DNA from 3 places in the Cupriavidus sp. FW306-01-F10A genome. Region 2 is predicted to be linked to each of the others. Evidence: predicted binding sites of a transcription regulator. Region 2 holds the regulator's gene; each other region holds the start of a gene.

Region 1 (3,229 bases), on a different contig from region 2:
TGGCGCGCGCCCAGCAGCTCGCCGATCTCGTCGCCCAGCGCCACGCGCGACTGCTCGGCCACCACCACCGGGCCGATGCGCCATGTCGGCGGCAGGCGCGGGCGGGTGGCATCGAGCAATGGCAGCGCGTGCGTCTGCGTGGCCAGCGCGGACAGGCCGTCGGCAACCACGAACACCACATCGGGCGCCTCGCCAGGCCGTGCCGCGGCCAGCCGCGCGCGGCTAGCATCGTCCAGGCGCCGGCCCAGGTCGGGGCGCCGCAGGTAGTGCGCGCGGTCCGGCGCCGCGCTGTGCACGGCGAGGTTCTGTACCCCCGCCGCATCCAGCGCCGCGGTGACCGCGCCCACGTCCAGCGGCAGGTGCACCGCATCGCGCGCCTGCGCATGGGCCAGCCCGAAGGCCAGCACCGCATCGGTGGTCTGGCTGTGGCCGGTACGGCCCAGCGCTACACGCGCGCGCGTGAACTGGCGCAGGCGTTGCCACGGGTCGGCATCGGCGTTGGCGGGATCGGCGGGTGGCGGGCGTCTGTCCGTCATCGGCTGCACCTTACAGGCTGTGGGCCATCTGCAGCAGCGGCTGGCGCGCGGCGGGCTCGAGCAGCCTGCCGCTGGCATCGGCAATGCCCATGCGCTGCAGCCAGGCCTCGAACTCCGGCGCGGGGCGCAGCCCCAGCACCTCGCGCAGGTACAGCGCATCGTGGAACGAGGTGCTCTGGTAGTTCAACATGATGTCGTCGGCGCCGGGCACGCCCATGATGAAATTGATGCCGGCCACGCCGAACAGCGTCAGCAGCGTGTCCATGTCGTCCTGGTCGGCCTCGGCATGGTTGGTGTAGCAGACGTCGCAGCCCATCGGCACCCCCATCAGCTTGCCGCAGAAGTGGTCTTCCAGACCGGCGCGAATGATCTGCTTGCCGTCGTACAGGTATTCGGGACCGATAAAGCCCACCACCGTATTGACCAGCAGCGGCGCGAACGCGCGCGCCACCGCGTAGGCGCGCGCCTCCATGGTCTGCTGGTCGACGCCGTGGTGCGCATTGGCCGACAGTGCGCTGCCCTGCCCGGTCTCGAAGTACATCAGGTTGTCGCCAACGGTGCCGCGCGCCAGCGCCTGCGCGGCGTCGTGCGCCTCGGCCAGCAGCGCCAGGCTGATGCCGAAGGCCGCGTTGGCGCGCTCGCTGCCGGCCACCGACTGGAACACCAGATCCACCGGCGCGCCCTGCCCGATCGCGCGCAGGGTATTGGTGACGTGGGTCAGCACGCAGGATTGCGTGGGGATGTCGAAGCGGCTGCGCAGCTCGTCGATCATGCGCAGCAGCGAGACGATGGCGCCCAGGTTGTCCGAAGCCGGGTTGACGCCGATGGTGGCATCGCCGCAGCCATAGAGCAGCCCGTCGATGATCGACGCGGCAATGCCCTTGGGATCGTCGGTCGGGTGGTTGGGCTGCAGCCGCACCGAGAGCCGGCCCGGCAGCCCCACCGTGCTGCGAAAGCGCGTCACCACCTGGCATTTGCGCGCCACCGCCACCAGGTCCTGGTTGCGCATCAGCTTGCTGACCGCGGCGGCCATCTCCGGGGTGATGCCCGGCGCCACCCGCGCCAGCGTGGCGCTGTCGGTTTCATGCAGCAGCAGCCAGTTGCGCAGGTCGCCCACGGTAGTGGCGCCGATGGCGGCAAAGGCCGCGCCATCATGCCGGTCCAGGATCAGGCGCGTGACCTCGTCGTCCTCGTACGGCACCAGCGCCTCGGTCAGGAACTGCTTGAGCGGCACCTCAGCCAGCGCCAGCCGCGCGGCCATCCGCTCCTGCTCGCTGGCCGCGGCAACGCCCGCCAGCGCGTCGCCGGAGCGCGCCGGGCTGGCCCGGGCCAGCAGCGTGCGCAGGTCGGCAAAGACGTGGCGGTGGGTGCCGATGGTGTGGGTGTAGGCCATGCGTTCCGTTCCTGGACTCTGGGGAAAACGATGACAGCGGTGCGCCGGGCGCCTTGCCGGGCGCGATTCCCCCTAATATAGACAGCCTTTGCGTGTGCCGTGATGCCAACATCGCCTCAGCGCACACGGCCTGACTCAGGAACAACATCTGGATCGGCGAGAATTCAGAATAAATTTTGAGCAATTTGCATGCCGGAGACCTCGATGAAAGACCCCGACCCGACCACCACCCCGCGCTTGCTGCCGGCCGCGTGGTACAGCGTCGGCACCGTCGCCTACCTGCTGACCGCCCTGGCGCTGTGGACCGTGCTCCACGCCAACCTGGTGGCGGCATTGCTGTCCGGGCTGCTGCTGTACTCGCTGGTGGACGTGCTGGCGCCGCGCCTGCAGCGCCTGCACCAGCGCCACGACGCCCTGGCCGTGGCCATCCTGTCGGCGCTGATCCTGCTGGGGCTGACGCTGGCGGGCTGGCTGCTGGTGCGCTTTGTCAGTGGCGAGGGCAATACCCTGGACGGGCTGCTCAACCATGTGGCCGACATCATCGACCGCTCGCGCGGGCAGATGCCGCCGTGGCTTAGCGATGCGCTGCCCAAGGGCGTGGACGAGCTGGCCAACACGCTGATCGAGACGCTGCGCGAGCATGCCGCGATGGCGCAGAAGCTGGGCGCCGAGGTGCTGCGCACGCTGGTGCATATCCTGATCGGGCTGGTGATCGGCGCGATGGTGGCGCTGTATCGCGCGGTGGTTCGGCCCAATCGCCGGCCGCTGGCCGCGGCGCTGGTGGCGCGCGCACGCGCGCTGCAGCAGGCGTTCTCGCAGTTCATCTTCGCGCAGATCCAGATCTCCACCATCAACACCGTGCTGACGGCGATCTACCTGCTGCTGGTGCTGCCGCTCTTTGGCGTGCACCTGCCGCTGACCAAGACGCTGGTGGTGATCACCTTCGTTGCCGGGCTGCTGCCGGTGCTGGGCAACCTGATTTCCAATACCGCCATCGTGGTGGCCTCCCTGTCGGTGTCGCTGCCGATCGCGGTGGCGTCGCTGGTGTTCCTGGTGGTGATCCACAAGCTGGAGTACTTCCTGAACGCGCGCATCATCGGTGCGCGCATCCAGGCCGCGGCGTGGGAACTGCTGATGGTGATGCTGCTGATGGAAACGCTGTTCGGCATCCCGGGCGTGATCGCCGGACCGATCTTCTATGCCTACCTGAAGCGGGAACTGGCCGGCGCCGGACTGATCTGAGTGCCGCAGCCGGCTCGCCGCGGCGCTGGTAGGACCAATACCTGCTCAGGCGCCGTCC
Region 2 (3,229 bases):
AACTGATGGACGGCATCGGGCGTGGGCAGCGTGGCCAGCCCTTCACGCATGTCGCGGTCGGAAAGCAGTTGCGCGATTTCGGATAGGATTTCCAGGTGCTGCTGCGTAGCCTGTTCGGGCACCAGCAGGAAGATCAGCAGCGATACCGGCTTGCCATCGGGCGATTCGAACGGAATTGGTTCGGCCAGGCGCATGAACGCGGCCAGCGGCTGCTTCAGGCCCTTGATGCGGCCGTGCGGGATTGCCACGCCGGCGCCCAGGCCGGTGGATCCAAGCGACTCGCGCGCGAACAGGTTGTCCGTCACGATGGCGCGCGCCACACCATGGTTGTTCTCGAAGAGGAGCCCGGCCTGCTCGAACACACGCTTCTTGCTGGTGACGCTGACGTCGAGGGTGATGTTGCCGGGTGGCAGCAATTTGGCCAAACGATTCATGGGCGATGCGCAGGATTTCAGTTAGCGGGCGGACCGCCCCGCCGGGCAGTGGGCTGGCTCCGGCCTGCCGTTGGCCTGGCCGGAGGCGTCCGGCCCATTATAGAGCAGCGACTACTCCCGCATTGTGCAGCGCAACGGGGCAAGCCGGTGCAGAACGATACATGGTGATGCAATCGTGCCTCCGCGGCGGGGAGCCGGTGCACCGGTGCGGGGCACGGCCAGGATTCCCTCTCTTTGTATGGCGCAGCATACACCTTGGCGCTGCGCTTGCGAACACCCTTGCTCATTCGGGTGAAAAGCATTGGCTCCGGCGCCACAGCCGGGCCGCGCCGCCAGTGCGGGCGCGGCATGCCGGCGGCAACCGGGAACGCGAGGGCGCAAAAAAGCCGCGCTTCGTGGCGCGGCTTGCCTGTTCAATCCTGATTCAGCAGCCCGCTGCGGGGCTGCCGGGCACGGTCATTGCTGCATTTGCGCTGCGGCCATCTGGTACTTGACCGCTTCGCGGTCGTGGCCTTGCACGCGATCCTTGTAGCGGATCACCTGACGGTCCAGCTTGTCGACGAGTGCGTCGATCGCTGCATACAGGTCTTCGTGATGCGCTTCGACAAAGATGTCCTTGCCCTTGAGATGTAGATTGATTTCCGCGTACTGACGCCGGTCCTTTTCCTTATGGTTGTCGACAGAGAGCAGCACACTAACGCCAATGACTTGATCGAAATGCCTGACGATTCGCTCCAGCTTCGTTTCCACGTACTCACGCAGAGGGGGCGTGATGTCCAGGTGGTGTCCACTGATCTTGAAGTTCATAGCGCTTCTCCTTCTGAAAGAGCCTCACCAGGCAGGCGGTGGGCTCGGCTACAAAGACTTGCGGAGATTGACTGCGGGGATCTTCAGGGCTTCGCGATACTTGGCAACGGTGCGGCGTGCGACAACGAAGCCTTGTTCGCCCAGCAGTTCGGCAATGCGACTGTCGGAAAGGGGATTCCTCGGGTCTTCGGCTCCTATCAGTTGCTTGATCAAGGCGCGGATGGCCGTTGATGAAGCCGCGCCACCGGTTTCGGTGGACACGTGGCTGCCGAAGAAGTACTTCAGTTCGAAAGTACCCATCGGCGTTGCCATATATTTATTGGTCGTCACCCGGGAGATGGTTGACTCGTGTAAACCCAGTGTATCGGCAATCTCCCGCAAAACCAAGGGGCGCATGGCGATTTCGCCGTGGCTGAAAAAGTTCTTTTGACGCTCGACAATGGCCTGCGAGACACGCAGGATTGTGTCGAACCTCTGCTGGATGTTCTTGATCAGCCAGCGCGCCTCCTGCAGCTTCTGCTGCAGCCCGGCGGTGCCGGACTCACCCTTCGCGCCACGCAGGATTTGTGCATACATGTCATTGATGCGCAGCCTCGGCATCACATCCGGATTGAGCTGCGCGATCCAGCCGCCGCCACCCTTGCGCACGAACACGTCCGGCACCACGAAGTCCGCCTCCGGGCGGCTGTATGCATGGCCGGGGTAGGGCGCCAGCGAGCGGATCAGTTCGTGTGCGGACTTCAGCGCCGCTTCATCGACCTGCAGCGCCTTCTTCAGCCGCGTGTAGTCGCGTACTGCGAGCAACTCCAGGTGGTTGGTCACGATGTTCAGGGCCAGTTCGCGCTGCGGGTGCGTCAGGCGCCGCAACTGCAGGGCCAGGCACTCGGCGGCGTTGCGCGCGCCCACGCCGGGCGGGTCGAAGCTCTGCAGCAGCGTGAGGATGGCGTGGACTTCCTCGATCTCGAACTCGAGTTCTTCCGGCAACTCCGTGCAGATCTCCTCAAGCGATGCGCTCAGGTAGCCATCATCGTCGAGTGATTCGATCAGGAAGATGGCCAGGCCCTTGTCGCGCGCGGAGATCTTCAGCGGCGTGAGCTGTTCCATCAGGTACTCGCGCAGCGTGGGCTCGGCTTCGCGCAGCTGCATCGGCGTTTTTTCATCCTCGTCGCCCTGGGGGCGGCGGGCAAAGTCGTCCAGGCTCCAGTCGCCGCTGCCATAGTCGTCGCCGTTGCCGCTGTCGCCATAGCTGTCGTCGTCAGCCGCGCCATCGGCGCGGGCCTCGCCATTGCCCTGCGGCTCTGCCGGCGCGGGCGCCGGTGCGCTCTGCAGGTTGACCGAGCCGTCGGCCGCAACGCGCAGCGGGCTTTCGATCCAGTCGTTCTCACGTTCGAGCAGAGGGTTTTCCGTCAGCGCCTGTTCGACCTCTTGCTGCAGTTCCAGCGTGGAAAGCTGCAGCAGCCGGATCGACTGCTGCAGTTGCGGGGTCAGGGCCAGATGCTGGGAAAGGCGGAGCTGTAGCGACGGTTTCATGCGACCTATTCTATGCGCATCTTTCCGTTGTTGGAACGGAAATTGCTATCGCTTATGCGGTCTGATCGCTGCTGGCTGTGGCAGGCCCACGTGCGCCCGCGAATAGGCCTGCCGCTCCATGGCAGGCCGCTGCATCACATGCGGAAGTTCTCGCCCAGGTAGACGCGCCGCACTGCGTCATTGGCGATGATTTCCTCGGGCTGGCCCGCGGCCAGCACCGTGCCTTCGCTGATGATGTAGGCGTGGTCGCAGATGCCGAGCGTCTCGCGCACGTTGTGGTCGGTGATCAGCACGCCGATATTGCGCGCCTTGAGGAAGCTGACGATGCGCTGGATCTCGCCCACGGCGATCGGGTCCACGCCGGCGAAGGGTTCGTCCAGCAGGATGAAGCGCGGCGACGACGCCAGCGCGCGCGCGATTTCCACGCGGCGGCGCTCGCCGCCCGACAGCGACAGCGC
Region 3 (3,229 bases), on a different contig from region 2:
TTGGCGGCCACCTCGGCAAACCCCGGCCCCACCAGCTTTGACTGCATGCCATGGCAGGAAAAGCAGCCGCTCTTGTCGGCCAGGGCCTGCATGTCGGCGGCCGTGCCGGCCAGTGCCGCGCCCGGCAGCAGCGCCGAAGCCACCGCCAGCGCCATCCATTCCTTCTTCATACCTGAGTCCCGTTTCATCCTGTTGCACCCGCGCCCGGCGCGCGCATCGCACCCATGATGCGATGCGCGCGTGCGCCGGGCAGTGTCATCTCCCGCCAGCTCAGCTCTTGTGCAGCTTGAACACCCACACCGAGCCGCCCTGCTCCAGGAAATTCACGCGCTTGGCCACCTCGCCGCCCCACAGCGGCACCGCGCCGCCCCAGCCGGACACCACGGCCACGTACTGCTCGCCGTTCTCTTCCCAGGTGACCGGGGGCGCCACCACGCCGCTGCCGGTCTGGAACTGCCACAGCTCCTTGCCGGTCCTGGCGTCGGCCGCCTTCAGGTAGCCTTCCGGCGTGCCCCAGAACACCAGCCCGCCGGCAGTGGTCATCACCCCGCCCCACAGCGGCGCGCTGTTCTTGACCTCCCACATGATCTTGCCGCTCTTGGGGTTGATGGCCCGCAGCGTGCCGATGTAGTCCTCGTTCAGCGGCTGGATGGTGAAGCCCGCGCCCAGGAAGGCAGCGCCCTTCTTGTAGCTGATGGGCTCGTTCCAGATATCCATGCCCCACTCGTTGGCGGGCACGTAGAACAGGCCGGTCTGCGGGCTGTAGGCCATCGGCTGCTGGTTCTTGCCGCCAAGGAAGCCCGGCGCGGCAAACACGGACTTGCCCTTCTTCTCGTCGCTGCCGGCGGCGGGGTCGCCGGGGCGGCCTTCGGCGATGTAGTTGGGGCGGCCGCTCTTCAGGTCGATGCCGGTGGCCCAGGTGATCTTCTTGACGAAGGGGAAGGCGTTGACCAGCTTGCCGCTGGCCGCGTCGTTGACGTAGAAGAAGCCGTTGCGGTCGGCCTTGCCGCCCATGCGCTTGCCGTCCAGGTCGAAGGTCACGAACTCATTGACGCCATCGAAATCCCAGCCGTCGTTCGGGGTGTTCTGGTAGTGCCAGGCGATCTTGCCGGTGGCGGGATCCAGCGCCACCGTCGAGGCCGAGTAGAGGTTGTCGCCCTTGCGGATATGGCTGTTCCACGGGCCCGGATTGCCGGTACCGAAATACACCAGCCCGGTGGCCGGATCATAGGTGCCGCCCAGCCAGGTGGCGGCGCCGCCGGTCTTCCAGGTCTCGCCCGGCCAGCTTGCGTTGGCGGTGCCGGTCACGCCGTTCTCGGTCTTGTTGCCGTCCTTGTCGTACTTGTAGCCCATATGGCCTTCCACCACCGGCCGCGACCACACCAGCTGCCCGGTCTTGGCATCGCGTGCGTCGACCCGGCCCACCACGCCGAACTCGCCGCCCGAGATGCCGGTCAGCACCATGCCCTTGACGATCATGGGCGCCGCCGTGTACGAATAGCCGGCGGCGTAGTCCTCCAGCTTCTCCTTCCACACCACCTTGCCGGTCTTCTGGTCCAGCGCCACCAGTTGCGCATCGAGCGTGCCGAAGATCACCAGGTTGTCGTAGAGTGCCGCACCGCGGTTCACCACGTCGCAGCACGGCATGATGCCTTCGGGCAGCCGGTGCTCATACTTCCAGAGCTTGCGCCCGGTCTTCACGTCCAGCGCATAGATGCGCGAATACGAGGCCGTCACGAACATCTTGCCGTCATGGATCAGCGGCTGCGATTCCTGCCCGCGCTGCTTCTCGCCGCCAAACGAGAACGACCACGCCGGCACCAGCTGCCCGACGTTCTTCGTATTGATGCGCGACAGCGTCGAATAGCGCTGGCCTTGCGGGCCCATGCCCCACGACAACACATCGCCGGGGCTCTTTGCGTCGTTCTCGATCATGGCATCGGTCACTGCCGCCTGCGCGGCCAGACTGGCCGCGGCAGCCGCAACCGCCATCACTACTCGTAACGTCCTCATTGCCATCTCCTCTCTTGTTTTGGGTTTCCCTGGTGCGCCACTGCGCCACACACCAGACATGCCTTTGGCAAGTCCCATGCCAGTCGCATCCCCGCACCAGCACGCCGGTTGCGGCCCGGTTGCGTGATGCCAGCCGTGCCAGCGCGCAACACTGCGTTGCAGCTGCTCCAGAATTGAACAGCCCGCCACGGCTGGCCGGCGTCAGTGGCCAAGCGCGCTTTCCTCGCGCGCCGGGTAGAGATGTCCGACGTTGCGCAGGTACTCCGCGGGCATCGCGGCCCAGTGCGCATAGGGCTGCGGCACCGGCATCGCCATGACCTCGGCCAGGTCCCGCCCCTGCGCCGCGGCCTCGCGCAGGCGCGTATCCAGCCATTGCAGGTAGCCGCGCGTCTGCGCGATGGCCTCTGCGCCGCCGCCGGCCGCAGGCACTGGCCCGTGGCTGGGGACCAGCACGCGCGCCCTGCTGTCGGCCAGCAGCGCCTGCAGCCGGTCCAGGCTGGCCAGCCAGCGGCCGATATCCGCGTGCGGCGTGGTCGGAATGCGTTGCCGGAACACCAGCCCGCCGGCAAAGACCACGCCCGCGCTGTGGTCCAGCACCACCAGGTCGTCGCCGGTATGGCCGTCCAGGCGCACCAGCTCCAGCGTATGGCGCCCGATCGTGCGCCGGCCCGGCGCCAGCGCGTGGGCAGCCGGCGCGGGCTCGGTGCCGCGCATCCAGTCGCCGCACAGGCGGTAGAGGTTGTCGGCATAAGCGGCACCCTCGCGCCGCGCCCCGTCGATGGTGCCGGCCAGGGCGCTGCCGCCCACATCGGCATAGGCCTGGTTGCCGAAGAAATAGTCGGGATGCAGGTTCAGGTTCAGCACCAGCCGCACCGGGGCGGCCGTGACCGATGCAATCGCCTTGCGCTGCTGCTCGCCATACAACCGCGACGGGCCGGTGTTGATCACCACCACGCCGTCGCCGGTGTCGATAAACGCGGTATTGATGATGTTGCAGCCGTTGCCGGGCGCGAAGTCGGCATTGGCGCCTTCCAGCAGCCACACGCCCGCGGCGATCTCGCGCGGGGCCAGGCGGTAGTCGGGAGGCTGCAGCACGGCCTGCTGGGCGAATGCCGGCGGCACGGGCTGGCCCGCCAGGCATAGCAGCAACCACAGTAGTACGCGTCGCTTCATTGCCACACCCGCGCGGCGATGCGGTTGCCGTTGTTGTCGTGGC

What was found. Region 2 encodes sigma-54, which starts transcription at its own class of promoters, with help from an activator protein. Its sites were predicted from a motif close to TGGCANGNAANCTGCTTT; they were not measured.
Region 1: a site for sigma-54 is predicted at 2,107-2,124, ahead of AC3WLF_RS05835 (ethanolamine ammonia-lyase subunit EutB). Genes of this name have one in related genera too.
Region 3: a site for sigma-54 is predicted at 2,078-2,095, ahead of AC3WLF_RS24265 (PQQ-dependent methanol/ethanol family dehydrogenase). Genes of this name have one in related genera too.

Annotation. Positions count from the first base shown of each region.
Region 1 covers NZ_JBYSYA010000003.1:66,437-69,665, forward strand. Annotated here, with positions in the region: gene eutC (ethanolamine ammonia-lyase subunit EutC) at 1-536, opposite strand, end outside; gene AC3WLF_RS05835 (ethanolamine ammonia-lyase subunit EutB) at 547-1,929, opposite strand; gene AC3WLF_RS05840 (AI-2E family transporter) at 2,134-3,171, shown strand; gene AC3WLF_RS05845 (FadR/GntR family transcriptional regulator) at 3,217-3,229, opposite strand, start outside.
Region 2 covers NZ_JBYSYA010000004.1:115,046-118,274, forward strand. Annotated here, with positions in the region: gene ptsN (PTS IIA-like nitrogen regulatory protein PtsN) at 1-434, opposite strand, end outside; gene hpf (ribosome hibernation-promoting factor, HPF/YfiA family) at 891-1,241, opposite strand; gene AC3WLF_RS07835 (RNA polymerase factor sigma-54) at 1,290-2,771, opposite strand; gene lptB (LPS export ABC transporter ATP-binding protein) at 2,906-3,229, opposite strand, start outside.
Region 3 covers NZ_JBYSYA010000020.1:99,768-102,996, reverse strand. Annotated here, with positions in the region: gene AC3WLF_RS24270 (c-type cytochrome) at 1-170, opposite strand, end outside; gene AC3WLF_RS24265 (PQQ-dependent methanol/ethanol family dehydrogenase) at 271-2,013, opposite strand; gene AC3WLF_RS24260 (quinoprotein relay system zinc metallohydrolase 1) at 2,215-3,186, opposite strand; gene AC3WLF_RS24255 (quinoprotein dehydrogenase-associated SoxYZ-like carrier) at 3,183-3,229, opposite strand, start outside.